DNA from 4 places in the Pseudomonas sp. DG56-2 genome. Region 3 is predicted to be linked to each of the others. Evidence: predicted binding sites of a transcription regulator. Region 3 holds the regulator's gene; each other region holds the start of a gene.
The links. The regulator sigma-54, encoded in region 3, starts transcription at its own class of promoters, with help from an activator protein. The targets are predictions, from matches to a motif close to ANTGGCATNNANNTTGCTNT.
Positions count from the first base shown of each region.

Region 1: the regulator sigma-54 is predicted to act here: its motif matches at 1,640-1,659, upstream of D3Z90_RS24150 (circularly permuted type 2 ATP-grasp protein).
Region 2: the regulator sigma-54 is predicted to act here: its motif matches at 2,451-2,470, upstream of flgB (flagellar basal body rod protein FlgB).
Region 4: the regulator sigma-54 is predicted to act here: its motif matches at 2,180-2,199, upstream of glnA (glutamate--ammonia ligase).

Region 1 is NZ_CP032311.1:5,254,784-5,258,875, forward strand. Features, by position in the region: gene D3Z90_RS24150 (circularly permuted type 2 ATP-grasp protein) at 1-1,598, opposite strand, end outside; gene D3Z90_RS24155 (YgiQ family radical SAM protein) at 1,864-4,092, opposite strand, start outside.
Region 2 is NZ_CP032311.1:4,227,985-4,232,076, reverse strand. Features, by position in the region: gene flgA (flagellar basal body P-ring formation chaperone FlgA) at 1-447, opposite strand, end outside; gene D3Z90_RS19360 (chemotaxis protein CheV) at 518-1,447, shown strand; gene cheR (protein-glutamate O-methyltransferase CheR) at 1,499-2,326, shown strand; gene flgB (flagellar basal body rod protein FlgB) at 2,509-2,916, shown strand; gene flgC (flagellar basal body rod protein FlgC) at 2,920-3,363, shown strand; gene D3Z90_RS19340 (flagellar hook assembly protein FlgD) at 3,377-4,078, shown strand.
Region 3 is NZ_CP032311.1:4,742,051-4,746,142, forward strand. Features, by position in the region: gene lptA (lipopolysaccharide transport periplasmic protein LptA) at 1-184, shown strand, start outside; gene lptB (LPS export ABC transporter ATP-binding protein) at 185-910, shown strand; gene D3Z90_RS21750 (RNA polymerase factor sigma-54) at 1,089-2,582, shown strand; gene hpf (ribosome hibernation-promoting factor, HPF/YfiA family) at 2,661-2,969, shown strand; gene ptsN (PTS IIA-like nitrogen regulatory protein PtsN) at 2,982-3,446, shown strand; gene rapZ (RNase adapter RapZ) at 3,449-4,092, shown strand, end outside.
Region 4 is NZ_CP032311.1:5,446,795-5,450,886, reverse strand. Features, by position in the region: gene D3Z90_RS25010 (chorismate mutase) at 1-546, opposite strand, end outside; gene glnA (glutamate--ammonia ligase) at 678-2,084, opposite strand; gene thiI (tRNA uracil 4-sulfurtransferase ThiI) at 2,416-3,870, shown strand; gene typA (translational GTPase TypA) at 3,998-4,092, shown strand, end outside.

The DNA.
Region 1 (4,092 bases), 510 kb from region 3:
AAACGCGCACTGGCATCGCAGCGCTCGCAATACCGTCCGAACCAGAACAGGTTTTCTACTACGCGTGACGGCAGGTACGGGTCTTGCCGCACCAGCTCAGCCACGCCAAGCGTCTGCGCGCTCCGCCACGGCTCATCGACAGGTGCCGTGTCCCCCAACACCCAGATATCTTTGCTGGCGCCTCCACGCTGCATCGACACCACTTCAGCGTCTGCCAGCGCGGCCACTCGGGTAAGGCCGCCCGGCAAGACCCGGTATCCCTCAGCCGTTGACACTGCATAGACCCGCATACCAATGGCCCGTGACCGCAATTGACCTTGGTCCTGCTGCCATACCGGCGCTTGTGACAATTGCGCCAGTTGCTGAGCTACATAGGCATAAGGGCGCGCCTGAATCCGCTGGCGAAGCGCCTGACGCTCGGCCTCGTTCAGCCCACGACCCAATACTGGATTGAAGCGCTGTGAAGGAAAGGCAGGTTTTACCAACAACTGCGGGAGCTGCTCCAGTGCTTGCGCCATCACCGCAGGTTCGCCGCACCACCACGTGGCTATCGATGGCAAGCTGAGTTCCTCGGCAAACAGATGTTGGTTGATGGCTGGTAAAAAGCCCAGCAAACCAGGCGATTCCAACACCCCGGAACCCAGTGCGTTGGCTACCAGAACACGACCCTGACGCACCGCATCGAGCAATCCGGGAACGCCGAGTGCCGAGTCAGTACGCAGCTCCAGCGGATCGCAAAAATCGTCGTCCAGACGACGCATGATTGCATGAACCCGGCGTAATCCGCTGAGCGTCTTGAGAAAGACCGTGGCGTTGCGCACGGTCAAGTCTGCACCCTCTACCAGCGGGTAGCCCAATTGGCGGGCAAGGTACAAATGCTCAAAATAGCTTTCGTTGAAACGGCCCGGCGTTAGCAAGACGACCAGTGGCACCTCCTTCTCGCTGGGTGCCAGGCGCACCAGCGTGTGCTGCAATGCAGCGAAAAAGCCTGCCAGATGCTGAACCCGCAGGTCGCGATACAACTCAGGCAGCGCGCGGGAAACGATGGTCCGATTTTCCAGTGCATAACCCGCGCCGGATGGTGCTTGGGTACGGTCAGCCGTGACCCACCATCGACCATCCGGTGCCCTCGCCAGATCCACCGCGTAGACATGCAGAAAGGTCCCACCGGGCGGGCTGATTCCTTGGCAGGGCCAGAGGAAATTGTTGTGCCCATAGATCAGCTCGCTTGGCAGCAACCCGTTGCGGATCAGCTGTTGCTGACCATAAACGTCGGCCAGAACCGCATTGAGCAGACGTGCGCGCTGGACGATGCCCGAGGCCAACGCCTGCCACTCGGAGGCAGGAATCAGGTGCGGCAACAAATCCAGTTCCCAAGGACGGTCGGCGCCTTGGGGATCGGCATAAATACTGTGAGTGACGCCGTTTTCGCGGAGTTGGCGAGTCAGTGACGCTTGTCGCTGGGTCAACTGTGCCGGGCCGCTACGCTGCAGGTAATCACACACTGGCTGCCAGTGACCACGGACTTTGCCTTGGTCATCGAGCATTTCGTGGTAAGCACCCGGGATTGGCCGGTAGGCATCAAACAAGTCAGGCATGGCGTCGATCGAGGTCTGCAAGTCGATTCAGAGAGCGGAACCGCGCAAGACATGTGCCATATGGCCAAGTCAGTGAATTCCGGCCTGCAACTCATTCAGGTGCACCAAAAGCGCACCGCAGAGAGGCTGCCGTGCAAGCGTTGCACAGATTCGAGGCTTTTCCAGAAAAAACTGCAGGGGAGCGGCGTGATCCGGCCCCCTTTTTTTCAGGGTGCGCTGGCCTCATCGCGGGGCAAGCCCGCTCCCATTGCCAGGGAATTGCTAACTAGCGTGGCACGGCCGGTTGGCGGGCAGGTTTCTTACCGCCTTTACCGCCTTTGGCTGCTTCTTTACGCTCTTTGGCAGCCTGCTGGTTGCGGGCAAATGCCGCTGCCTTGGCTTGCTCGCGCTTGTCCCACGGATTGGAGCCGTCGCTTGCGCGAGGCGGCAAGCCCGTGTGCTGGGTCAGGATCTTCTGATCCTTGGCCACTTTGTGGCTACCCGCTGGCGTGGAGTTCTTGCGTCGAGCACTCTGGTAGCTGTCAGTCGACGGCTGGTGCAGCGGAATCAGCTGATGCTTGCCAGAACCAATCAAGTCGGCACGCCCCATGCGCTCCAGTGCCTCACGCAGCATCGGCCAGCCTTTCGGGTCGTGGTAACGCAGGAACGCCTTGTGCAGGCGACGCTGCTGCTCACTCTTGACGATGGTTACCGGGTCACTCTTGTACGTAACCTTGCGCAGCGGGTTCTTGCCGGAGTGGTACATGGCAGTGGCCGAGGCCATCGGCGACGGGTAGAACGCCTGCACCTGATCAGCACGGAAGCCATTACCCTTGAGCCACAAGGCAAGGTTAATCATGTCTTCGTCGGTGGTACCCGGATGCGCGGCGATGAAGTACGGGATCAGGTACTGTTCTTTACCTGCTTCTTTGGAGTACTTCTCGAACATGCGCTTGAAGCGGTCGTAGCTGCCAATACCCGGCTTCATCATCTGATTCAGCGGGCCTTCCTCAGTGTGCTCCGGGGCAATTTTCAGGTAGCCGCCAACGTGGTGGGTCACCAGTTCCTTGACGTACTCCGGCGATTCCACCGCCAGGTCGTAACGCAGGCCGGAAGCGATGAGGATCTTTTTCACCCCAGGCAGTTCACGTGCGCTGCGATACAGCTTGATCAGGGCCGAGTGGTCGGTGTTCAGGTTCGGGCAGATACCCGGGAACACGCACGACGGCTTGCGGCACGCCGATTCGATCTCGGGGCTCTTGCAGGCAATACGGTACATGTTCGCGGTAGGGCCACCGAGGTCGGAAATGACACCGGTAAAACCTGGAACCTTGTCGCGAATTTCTTCGATTTCACGAATGATCGAATCGTGGGATCGGTTCTGGATGATGCGTCCTTCGTGTTCGGTGATCGAGCAGAAGGTGCAGCCGCCGAAGCAGCCGCGCATGATGTTCACCGAGAAACGGATCATGTCGTAAGCCGGGATCTTCTCCTTGCCGTACGCCGGGTGCGGGATGCGCGCATAGGGCATGCCGAACACGTAGTCCATCTCTTCGGTGGTCATCGGAATGGGCGGCGGGTTGAACCATACGTCAACCTCCCCGTGCTTCTGTACCAGCGCGCGGGCGTTGCCCGGGTTGGTCTCCAGGTGCAACACCCGGTTGGCGTGAGCATAGAGCACGGCGTCAGCACGGACTTTCTCGAACGATGGCAGGCGAATGACCGTTTTGTCACGGGTCATGCGCGGGCTGTCCAGAATCTGTACGACCCTGGCTTCGTTGGGATCTTCGTCCGGGCCTTTTTCCTGCTCGATGGCGCAGGCCTGGGTGTCCTGGGTGTTCACGTACGGGTTGATGATCTTGTCGATCTTACCCGGACGGTCGATACGCGTGGAGTCGACTTCGAACCAGCCTTGCGGCGTGTCGCGTCGAATGAAAGCCGTGCCACGAATATCAGTGATGTCTTCGATCTTCTGGCCAAAAGACAGGCGCTGGGCGACTTCCACGATGGCGCGCTCGGCGTTGCCGTACAGCAGGATATCGGCACAGGCGTCGATCAGGATCGAATGACGAACCTTGTCCTGCCAGTAGTCGTAGTGCGCGATACGGCGCAGGGAAGCTTCGATACCACCCAGCACGATAGGTACATGCTTGTAGGCTTCCTTGCAGCGCTGGCTGTAGACCAGGCTCGCGCGGTCCGGACGCTTGCCGGCCAGGCCGCCTGGCGTGTAGGCGTCGTCGGAGCGAATCTTTTTATCGGCGGTGTAGCGGTTGATCATCGAGTCCATGTTGCCGGCCGCGACACCGAAAAACAGGTTCGGCTCACCAAGCTTCATGAAGTCGTCTTTGGACTGCCAGTTCGGCTGGGCAATGATGCCCACGCGAAAGCCTTGGGCTTCAAGCAGGCGGCCAATGATCGCCATGCCGAACGACGGATGATCGACGTAGGCATCACCGGTCACGATGATGATGTCGCAGGAATCCCAGCCGAGCTGATCCATCTCCTCCCTGCTCAT
Region 2 (4,092 bases), 510 kb from region 3:
TTCGCGCAGGTTGACGTCCTGCTCACTGACGATGCTTTCGCGCTTCAGCGGTCGCACTACCGTCACTACATGACGAAAAAGACGTACCTGGGCGGGCACGAACACCGTCCAAGGTGAGCTACCTTCGCAACGAACCCTGATCGTCACGCGACCTATGGGCTGCGCCGGGCTTTCCAGGCTGGCATCCAGCTGGCGGTCGCACAGCGGCATGCGCAGGCGCGGGTCGAGGTTGTTGACCTGGATCTCGTAGCGTCCTTCGGTCTGGCTGCTGGCCAGGTAGTCTTCCACGGTGAATTCAAGAAACCCTTGGGTGACGCCGATAAGTTGTTCAGGCAGGGTGAAAGTGTCAGCCAGGAGTCGACCGCCAGGTGCCAGCAGGCACAGCGCAGCCAAATAGCTTGGCAGCAGGCGAGTCAGGCGTCGGGAAAATGGCGTTTTCATATTCATACGATTGAAATAGCAAAGCGCGTGCCGAGACTGGGTACGAAGTTCGAAGCGTTTGGTGAAGGAGTCTGGCATGGCTGGTGTAATGGATTCGGTGAACCAGCGCACGCAACTGGTGGGGCAGAATCGCCTGGAGCTGCTGTTGTTTCGCCTCAATGGCGAGCAGCTCTACGGGATCAACGTGTTCAAGGTGCGGGAGGTGTTGCAATGCCCACCCCTGACGGTGATGCCCAAGTCCAATCCGGTGGTGCGCGGTGTAGCGAATATTCGCGGGGCAACCATCCCGATCCTCGATCTGGCGATGGCGACCGGTATGCCCGGTCTGAGTGAAGATGTCAGCAAGAGCTTCGTTATCATCACGGAGTACAACACCAAGACCCAGGGTTTCCTGGTGCACTCGGTGGAGCGCATCGTCAATATGAACTGGGAAGAGATTCATCCGCCACCCAAGGGCACCGGTCGCGACCATTACCTGACCGCGGTGACACGGGTCGACAACAAAATGGTCGAGATCATCGACGTGGAGAAAATCCTCGCCGAAGTGGCGCCGACCTCCGAGTCCATCTCGGCTGGCGTGGTCGATGCCGAGGTGCAGGACAAGGCCGTATTGCTGCGCGTGTTGACGGTCGACGATTCGTCGGTTGCGCGCAAGCAGGTCAGTCGCTGCCTGCAGACGGTCGGCGTGGAAGTGGTAGCGCTCAACGATGGTCGCCAGGCGCTGCAGTACCTGCGCAATCTGGTGGAGGAGGGCAAGCGTCCGGAAGAAGAATTCTTGATGATGATTTCCGATATCGAGATGCCGGAGATGGACGGTTACACCCTGACAGCCGAGATTCGCAGCGACCCGCGCATGCAAAAACTGCACATCATCCTGCATACTTCGCTTTCCGGCGTGTTCAACCAGGCGATGGTCAAGAAGGTCGGGGCCGATGATTTCCTGGCCAAGTTCAAGCCGGACGACCTCGCCCAGCGCGTCGTCGATCGCATCAAGGCCACGCACTAACGGTCGGGGGTTCAGCCCCTGGCGGTTCACACGATTTAAGAGGCTGTACCATTGTCTACGGGTAATTTGGATTTCGAACAGTTCCGGGTCTTCCTGGAAAAAGCCTGTGGCATCCTGCTGGGCGAAAATAAGCAGTACCTGGTCTCCAGCCGTCTCAACAAGCTGATGGAGCAGCAGGGCATCAAGTCCCTGACCGAGCTGGTACAGCGTATTCAGAGCCAGCCGCGCAGTGGTTTGCGCGAGCAGGTGGTAGATGCCATGACCACCAACGAGACCCTGTGGTTTCGCGACACCTATCCCTTCGAAGTGCTGAAGAACAAGGTGCTGCCTGAGCAGATCAAGGCCAACCCCGGGCAGCGTCTGCGCATCTGGTCGGCTGCCTGTTCCTCGGGCCAGGAGCCGTATTCCATTTCGATGGCGATCGATGAGTTCGAGCGCAGCAACATTGGTCAGTTGAAGATGGGCGCGCAAATCGTTGCCACCGACCTGTCCGGAACCATGCTCACCAACTGCAAGTCAGGTGAGTACGACAGCCTGGCCATTGCCCGCGGTTTGTCCCAGGAGCGCCTGCAGCGCTACTTCGACGTCAAGGCACCCGGTCGCTGGGCGGTGAAGGCGCCGATTCGTAGTCGCGTGGAGTTCCGTTCGTTCAACTTGCTCGACAGCTACGCGAGCCTGGGCAAGTTCGACATCGTGTTCTGCCGCAACGTGTTGATCTATTTCTCGGCACAGGTCAAAAAAGACATCCTGCTGCGTATCCACAGCACGCTCAAGCCGGGCGGCTACTTGTTCCTTGGCGCCTCGGAAGCACTCAACGGCTTGCCGGATCACTATCAGATGGTCCAGTGCAGTCCTGGCATCATTTACCAAGCCAAATAAACACCTCCCCTGCGGAGGTAGGCATTGCCGCTTTGCTGGCGCCCGGCGGTAATCCTTTGCCGCTTTTCTGGCATTGCCGCCAGCGGCAAAGCGCTAAAAGCCCCGTATTTACGGGGTTTTGTTTTTTGGCATGGCTCTTGCTCTAGCTCAGTCAACGAAAAACCTTCGAAGGTTTCCCCGACATGAGCATCAGTTTCGATAAAGCGCTCGGCATTCACGAAAAGGCATTGGGCTTTCGCGCCCAGCGTGCCGAAGTGCTGGCCAACAATATCGCCAACGCCGACACGCCAAACTACAAGGCGCGCGACCTGGACTTCGCATCGGTCCTCGCCGCCCAGGCCGAGAAGACCAGCAAAGGCCACTTCGCACTGGATCGTACCAACACCCGTCATATCGAGGCTGAAGGCCTGAGCATGGGTGACGAGACGCTGCAGTACCGCACGCCGATGCAGCCCTCGATCGATCAGAACACCGTCGATGCCCAGCTCGAGCAGTCGAGCTATGCGGAAAATGCCGTGGGTTTCCAGGCCAGCTTCACGCTGCTCAACAGTAAATTCAAAGGGCTGGTATCAGCCCTGCGCGGAGAGTAAGTCATGTCCCTCGCCAGTGTATTCAACATTGCCGGTAGCGGCATGAGTGCCCAGACCACGCGTCTGAATACCGTCGCTTCGAACATTGCCAACGCCGAGACGGTCTCTTCGAGCATCGATCAGACCTACCGTGCCCGTCATCCGGTTTTTGCCACCACCTTCCAGCAAGCGCAGGGCGGTGTGGGTCAGTCGCTGTTCCAGGATCAGGGCGAGGCCGGTCAAGGTGTTCAGGTGCTCGGCGTGGTGGAGGATCAAAGCAACCTTGAAGCGCGCTACGAGCCGAACCATCCGGCGGCGAACAAGGACGGTTACGTGTACTACCCGAACGTCAACGTGGTCGAGGAAATGGCGGACATGATCTCTGCCAGTCGCTCGTTCCAGACCAATGCCGAGCTGATGAATACGGCCAAGTCCATGATGCAGAAGGTCCTGACCCTGGGTCAGTGACAGGAGTAGCCGTATGACCACCACCAATTCCACCGCCGGTGTCAGCAACGCGGTACTGCAGTCGCTGCAAAAGCCTGAAGCCAACAGCAATGCCAAGACCGGCAATGCTGGCAGCGCGCTGGGCAAAGATGCGTTCCTGCAGTTGCTGGTTACCCAGATGAAGCACCAGAACCCGCTCGATCCTCAAGAGAACGGCGAGTTCGTTGCGCAGTTGGCGCAGTTCAGCAGCCTGGAAGGCATGCAGACGCTCAACGATTCGGTCGCCACCATCGGCGGCGCCTTTCTCTCCTCCATTGCCCTGCAGGCGTCTTCGCTGGTGGGTCGCAATGTTGTGGTTGAAACCGACAAGTCGGTCGTCGATACCAGCAAAGAGATGAAGGGTTCGATCAACCTGACCTCATCCAGCACGCTCACCACTGTCGGTATCTACGACAGCGAGGGCGAGCTGGTGCGCACCCTGGATCTGGGCAGCCAGAAGGGTGGCAAAGTGGACTTCACCTGGGACGGCAAGGATAGCGACGGTGAGATTGCTCCTGCTGGTACCTACACCTTCAAAGCCTCGGGCACCATCGATGGAACCGCCAAAGCCATGACGACCAATCTGCCGGCCTCGGTCAGCAGCGTGACCATGGGTGGCAATGGTTCGGAGATGATGCTGAATCTGGCGGGGCTGGGCAGCATCGCGCTGTCGAAAATTCAATCTATTGGAATCTAGGGCCGATAACGCGG
Region 3 (4,092 bases):
ACAAAAAGATCTGGTCGTGCTCACCGACCGTGCCAAGGTAGTCAACGAAGGCAATACCACCGAAGGCGAGAAGATCGTCTACAACACCAAGTCCCAGGTAGCGACTGCCGGTCGTGGCGGCAACGTGACCACGCCGCGCCAACGTATCGACATGGTGATCCAGCCGAAGAAGAAGGCCGAGTAAATGGCGACCCTCAAAGCCCAGCACCTGGCCAAGAGCTACAAGAGCCGGCAAGTGGTACGCGACGTCAGCCTGTCTATCGACAGCGGCCAGATCGTCGGCCTGCTAGGCCCTAACGGCGCCGGCAAGACCACCTGCTTCTACATGATCGTTGGCCTGGTCCAGGCCGATCAGGGCCGCGTCCTGATCGACGACCTGGATGTCAGCCACCAGCCCATGCATGGCCGCGCACGCGCCGGCATCGGCTACCTGCCGCAAGAAGCCTCGATCTTTCGCAAGCTTTCGGTTGCCGACAACATCATGGCGATCCTCGAGACCCGCAAGGACCTCGACACCGCCGGACGTCGCAAAGAACTGGAAAGCCTGCTGCAGGAATTTCACATCAGCCACATTCGCGACAACCTTGGCATGAGCCTTTCCGGTGGCGAACGTCGCCGCGTGGAAATTGCCCGCGCCCTGGCTACCGCGCCGAAATTCATCCTGCTCGATGAACCCTTTGCCGGTGTCGACCCGATTTCGGTCGGTGACATCAAGCAGATCATCCACCACCTCAAGGCCAAGGGCATCGGTGTGTTGATCACCGACCACAACGTCCGAGAGACCCTGGATATCTGCGAAACAGCTTACATCGTCAATGATGGTCAACTGATTGCCGAAGGCGACGCAGAGACTATCCTGGCCAACGACCTGGTCAAAGAGGTCTACCTGGGCCACGAGTTCCGCTTGTAAGTTCGAAGCGACCAGCATTTGCCTTGGGCTGCTGATCCGGTGAAATCCGGCTTAATTGGTACGGCACCCTAGGCAAACGCTCCAATTTCAGGCATATAACTTGCTTAAAGTTGGCGCTTCGGTGCCCTTGTAGTGGATGGCGCATGTGCGCCGGCGAAAAAGGTGTTAAGCCCCTGCCATGAAACCATCGCTCGTCCTAAGAATGGGCCAGCAACTGACGATGACTCCTCAGTTGCAACAGGCTATCCGACTACTCCAGCTGTCTACCCTGGACCTCCAACAGGAAATCCAGGAAGCGCTGGAGTCGAACCCGATGCTCGAACGCCAGGAAGAAGGCGAGGACTTCGATAACAGCGACCCGATGGCGGATAACGCCGAAAGCAAGCCTGTCGCCGAAGTCCAGGACAGCAGCTTCCAGGAAACCACGCAAACTGTGGATAACCTGGAAGATGGCGAATGGAGCGAGCGCATACCCAACGAACTTCCCGTCGATACCGCCTGGGAAGACATCTACCAAACCAGCGCCAGCAGCCTGCCCAGCAACGACGATGACGAGTGGGACTTCACCACCCGTACGTCGGCGGGCGAGAGCCTGCAAAGCCACCTGCTCTGGCAGTTGAACCTGGCGCCGATGTCCGATACCGATCGGCTCATCGCCGTTACCCTGATCGACTGCATCAACAGCCAGGGCTACCTGGACGAAACCCTCGAGGAAATCTGCGAGTCCTTCGATCCCGAGCTGGACATCGAGCTCGATGAAGTCGAAGCCGTGCTGCACCGTATCCAGCAGTTCGAACCGTCCGGAATCGGCGCGCGCAACCTCAGTGAGTGCTTGCTGCTGCAATTGCGCCAGCTGCCAGCCAATACCCCCTGGATGGCCGAATCCCAGCGACTGGTGCGAGACTTCATCGACCTGCTCGGCAGTCGCGACTACAGCCAATTGATGCGCAGGATGAAACTCAAGGAAGACGAGTTGCGCCAGGTCATTGAACTGGTCCAGAGCCTCAACCCTCGCCCGGGCTCGCAGATCGAATCCAGCGAGCCCGAATATGTAGTCCCCGACGTAATCGTACGCAAGGACAACGAGCGCTGGCTGGTCGAACTCAACCAGGAAGCCGTGCCGCGCCTGCGGGTCAACCCGCAGTACGCAGGATTCGTGCGCCGCGCCGATACCAGTGCCGACAACACCTTCATGCGCAACCAGTTGCAGGAGGCTCGATGGTTCATCAAAAGCCTGCAGAGCCGCAACGAAACCCTGATGAAGGTTGCCACCCAGATCGTCGAGCACCAGCGTGGTTTCCTCGACCACGGCGACGAAGCAATGAAGCCATTGGTCCTGCACGACATCGCCGAGGCGGTGGGCATGCACGAGTCGACCATTTCTCGGGTCACCACGCAAAAATACATGCATACACCTCGGGGAATTTACGAGCTGAAGTACTTTTTCTCCAGCCACGTAAGCACCTCTGAAGGCGGCGAGTGCTCGTCTACAGCGATTCGCGCGATCATCAAAAAACTGGTTGCAGCGGAAAATCAGAAAAAGCCATTGAGTGACAGCAAGATCGCTGGTTTACTGGAGGCACAAGGCATCCAGGTAGCCCGTCGCACCGTCGCCAAGTACCGCGAGTCCCTCGGCATTGCACCGTCGAGTGAACGCAAGCGACTGATGTAGCCCCTAGGATCGCCACAGCAGTTCAGTGGCAGGCGCAACACCTGCCTCTTATGCACGGGCAACAAAAGGAGAAGCTGTATGCAAGTCAATATCAGTGGACAGCATGTAGAAGTCACCCAGCCGCTGCGCGAGTACGTCGAACAGAAACTGAAACGGCTGGAAGGGCACTTTGACAAGATTACCAACGTAACGGTGATCATGAAGGTCGAGAAACTGCAGCAGAAAATTGAAGCAACGCTGTTTATTCCCGGCGGCGAAGTGGTTGCAAATGCCGAACACACAGACATGTATGCAGCGATCGACGCCTTGACCGACAAGCTCGACCGCCAACTGAAAAAACACAAGGAAAAACAGCAAAGCCTGCTGCAAGGTGCAGCGGCCCGCTGATCCCCCTCATCCATGATCCGACTTGAAACCATCCTGACCCCCGGCCGTTCCTTGGTGAACGCGCCGGGTGGCAGTAAAAAGCGCGCCCTCCAGGAAGTCGCCACCCTGATCCACCGGGAAGTTCCGGACCTGGAGATGCAGATCGTTTTTGAAAGCCTGTTTGCCCGGGAGAAACTCGGGTCGACCGGATTTGGTAATGGCATTGCCATTCCACATTGCCGCCTCAAAGGTTGCACTTCCCCCATCAGCGCCCTGATACACCTGGAAGCACCGATCGACTATGACGCCATCGATGGCGCCCCGGTCGATCTGCTGTTTGTCCTGCTGGTTCCCGAAGCGGCTACCGATGCGCACCTCGAGCTGTTGCGCCAAATTGCCAGCATGCTCGACCGAAAGGACGTGCGTGACCGGCTACGTGCCGCCCAGAGCAGTGAAGCCCTGTACCAGGTTGTACTGGACGTACAGAACGAGCACTGAACATGCGCCTGATTATCGTCAGTGGCCGATCCGGCTCCGGCAAGAGCACCGCCCTCGCAGTCCTGGAGGACCACGGCTACTACTGCATCGATAACCTGCCTGCCGGACTGCTGCCGCAGCTGGCTGAAAACGCCCTGATCAACACCGAGTTGATGCAGCCGAAAGTGGCAGTGTCGATCGATGCGCGTAACCTCCCGAGTCACCTGACTCGATTCCCGGAACTTCTGGAGGACGCCCGAAGCAAGCACATTCAATGTGATGTGCTGTACTTGGATGCCGATGAAGAAACGCTGCTCAAGCGCTTCTCGGAAACCCGCAGGCGCCATCCGCTGACTAACGCCAATCGCTCGCTGGCCGAAGCGATCAAGGTCGAAACCGACCTGCTGGGGCCGATTGCCGACCTTGCCGACCTGAAGATCGACACCACCAACCTGAACCTCTATCAGTTACGTGACTCGATCAAGCTACGCCTGCTCAACCAGCCGGAGCCTGGTACTGCATTTCTGGTCGAGTCGTTCGGTTTCAAGCGCGGCATGCCGGTGGATGCCGACCTCGTGTTCGATGTGCGCTGCCTGCCCAACCCTTACTGGAAGCCGGAACTGCGTGATCACTCCGGGCTCGAACAGCCTGTTATCGATTACCTCGC
Region 4 (4,092 bases), 700 kb from region 3:
TAGTGCTGGACACAAATGGGCGGTGGCACGAATCAGCGCCAAGGAGCGTTCGGGACTCTTTTTCCGCTTTTCTATGGCTTGAGCCAAGGCTGACGAGCAGGGCTCGGGTCTATGACGATCAAATTCGGCCAGTTCATCGAGCAAGACTTGCTGCAGGCGATCCAGTTGTGGGCGCAGTTGCGTTGCCAGGTCGATGCGTGGTGTCTGTGGGGCGCTGCCTGCTGCATGCCAGCGCGATAACGCGCTGTATTGCAGCAGTTTGTTGGCTTCGATCTGATCGAAAAAAAATACGCCTGCGCGCTGAGCATCGACGCCGGAGCGGAGTGCCTCTGATTGCGCCTGGGCAATGACCTGGCGTTCGCGCTGAGGTGCCTGGACCAGCTGGCCAGAATCCCATTTGCTCAAGGCAACCTGTTCGGATATGTCCAGGCGTTGCTCCATACTGTCCAGCAGCTGGACCAGTGCCGTGTCTGCTGGTGTTGTCGGAGTGCAACCTTGAATTGACAACAAGGGGGCTGTCAGTGCGGCAAGTAGCGGTATGCGCATGGTGGGCTGGCCTCGTTAGAAAAAGCCAGTTTGCCTTTATCCGGTTCCAGTACCTGTCAGTTGTTTCGTATAACGATGTCAGAAAAAAAGAAAAGGCCTCCGAAGAGGCCTTTCTTTAGTGCGTTACTGGATTAGCAGCTGTAGTACAGCTCGTATTCCAGTGGGTGTACGAAGGTACGAACCTTGATTTCTTCTTCGCTCTTCAGAGCGATGTAGGCATCGATGAAGTCGTCGGAGAACACGCCACCTTTGGTCAGGAACGCACGGCCCTTGTCCAGCTCTTCCAGGGCTTCTTTCAGGCTGCCGCAAACCTGTGGAATCTCTTTCGCCTCTTCAGGCGGCAGGTCGTACAGGTTCTTATCAGCGGCATCGCCTGGGTGGATCTTGTTCTGGATACCGTCCAGGCCGGCCATCATCAGTGCAGCGAAGCACAGGTATGGGTTGGCAGCCGGGTCCGGGAAGCGAGCTTCGATGCGACGGGCTTTCGGGCTGGAAACGTATGGAATACGGATCGATGCCGAACGGTTGCGAGCGGAGTAGGCCAGCATTACCGGGGCTTCGAAGCCTGGTACCAGACGCTTGTAGGAGTTGGTAGCCGGGTTGGTGAAGCCGTTCAGTGCCTTACCGTGCTTGATGATGCCGCCGATGAAGTACAGAGCAGTATCGGACAGGCCGGCATAGCCTTCGCCGGAGAAGGTGTTCTTACCTTCTTTGGAGATGGACATGTGTACGTGCATACCCGAGCCGTTGTCGCCGTACAGCGGCTTAGGCATGAAGGTAGCGGTGCGACCGTAAGCGTCGGCAACGTTGTGTACGCAGTACTTGAGAGTCTGAACTTCGTCAGCCTTCTTCACCAGGGTGTTGAACTGCACGCCGATTTCGTTCTGGCCGGCAGTTGCCACTTCGTGGTGGTGAACTTCGATGACCAGGCCCATTTCTTCCATGGCGTTGCACATGGCAGTACGGATTTCGTGGTCGTGGTCGAATGGAGGCACTGGGAAGTAGCCGCCTTTGACGCCTGGACGGTGGCCTTTGTTACCGCCTTCCACGTCCTGGTCGGACATCCACGAGCCTTGCTCGGAGTAGATTTTGAACATCGAGCCGGAGATGTCGGACTTGAACTTCACTTCGTCGAAGATGAAGAACTCAGGCTCTGGACCGACGAATACGGTGTCACCGATACCGGTGGTCTTCAGGTACTCTTCAGCGCGGCGGGCAATGGCGCGAGGGTCGCGGTCATAGCCTTGCATGGTCGAAGGTTCGATGATGTCGCAGACCAGAATCAGGGTCGGCTCTTCGGTGAACGGGTCGAGTACGGCGGAGGAGTCGTCCGGCATCAGGATCATGTCGGAAGCTTCGATGCCTTTCCAGCCAGCAATGGAGGAACCGTCGAACATCTTGCCGGCCTCGAAGAAATCTTCGTCCAGCGCATCACGCGATGGCATGGTGACGTGATGTTGAATGCCTTTGGTATCAGTGAAGCGCAGATCAATCCATTTAACGTCATGATCTTTGATGAGTTGAACCGACTTCGACATAGTGTCCTCCGGGTGGGGTAGAGCTTGCCTGTGCAGCCCTTGAATTTGGGTGATGCCGGGCGCGAATAGTCGGCCAAGGCAACCTGCCTCACAAGGGAGCAAATTGCATGCCAGTGCCCCGGTTTGGAAAGTTTGCCCCATTCCCAAGCGTTTCCGGGCATTGCCAGCAAAATGTCGGGCGGTTTATGCACTGTAACGAGGCGTAATTTTCCTTTGACGACCCATTATGGTGCACGAAAAACCTTCTGCACATTAATTGGTCAAACCTTGAGCAATTTCCGCTATAATCCGCGCCCCACTTTTTTAGTCGGTAGCTCGCGCGCAGTTTTTCATGAAACTAATCGTAAAAGTCTTCCCAGAGATCACCATCAAGAGCCGCCCGGTTCGCAAGCGTTTCATTCGTCAACTGGGCCGCAACATCCGTACCGTGCTCAAGGACCTCGATCCTGCGCTCGCGGTCAACGGTGTCTGGGACAACCTCGAAGTGATCACTCATGTCGAGGACGAAAAGGTTCTGCGCGAGATGACCGAGCGCCTCACGTGCATGCCCGGCATTGCCCATTTCCTGCAGGTTGACGAGTACCCGCTGGGTGACTTCGACGACATCGTCGCCAAGTGCAAGGCGCACTTCGGTCACCTGCTGGCTGGCAAGCGTTTCGCCGTGCGTTGCAAGCGTGGCGGTCACCACGATTTCACCTCGATGGATGTCGATCGTTATGTTGGCAGCCAATTGCGCCAGCAGTGCGGTGCTGCAGGTATCGACTTGCGCAACCCTGAGGTCGAAGTGCGCATCGAGGTGCGTGACAAGCGTCTGTATGTGATTCACAACCAGCACAAAGGCATTGGCGGCTACCCGCTGGGTGCCCTGGAGCAGACCCTGGTACTGATGTCCGGTGGTTTCGACTCTACCGTTGCGGCTTATCAGATGATGCGTCGCGGCCTGATGACCCACTTCTGCTTCTTTAACCTGGGCGGCCGTGCCCACGAGCTGGGGGTGATGGAAGTCGCCCACTTCCTGTGGAAAAAGTACGGTAGCAGCCAGCGCGTTCTGTTTATCAGCGTGCCGTTCGAAGAAGTGGTCGGTGAGATCCTCGGCAAGGTCGATAACAGTTACATGGGCGTCACGCTCAAGCGCATGATGCTGCGTGCGGCGGCGCACATGGCCGATCGTCTGGAAATCGACGCACTGGTAACCGGCGAGGCGATTTCCCAGGTTTCCAGCCAAACTCTGCCGAACCTGGCGATCATCGATTCGGCGACCGACAAGCTGGTACTGCGCCCGCTGCTGGCTAGCCACAAACAGGACATCATCGACCAGGCCAACGAAATCGGCACCGCCGACTTCGCCAAGCATATGCCTGAGTATTGCGGCGTGATCTCGGTAAACCCGACCACTCATGCCAAGCGTCATCGCATGGAACATGAAGAGAAACAGTTCGACATGGCCGTGCTGGAGCGTGCCCTGGAGCGCGCCCGCCTGATTTCCATCGACAATGTGATCGATGAGCTGAGCCAGGATATCCAGGTCGAGGAAGTCGAGCAGGCGCTGGCCGGTCAAGTCGTCATCGATATTCGTCATCCGGATGCCCAAGAAGATGAACCGCTGCAACTGGACGGCATCGAAGTCAAAGTGATGCCGTTTTATGCGATCAATAGCCGCTTCAAGGACCTGGACCCTACGCGCCAGTACTTGCTGTATTGCGACAAGGGCGTGATGAGTCGGCTGCATGCCCATCACCTGCTGAGCGAGGGACATGCCAATGTGCGTGTTTATCGACCGGCATAAGACGCCGGGGTTGTATGGCGGCAGTATCCGCCATCGCCCTCCCGACCGCCGGGCAGTCTGAGCGCCGTTCATTCATATTCGCCACTTAAAATAGTGGCAACCCGAATCCTCTGATCGAGATACACAAGTGATCGAAAATCTACGTAACATCGCCATCATCGCCCACGTTGACCATGGTAAAACCACTTTGGTCGACAAACTCCTGCGTCAATCCGGCACTCT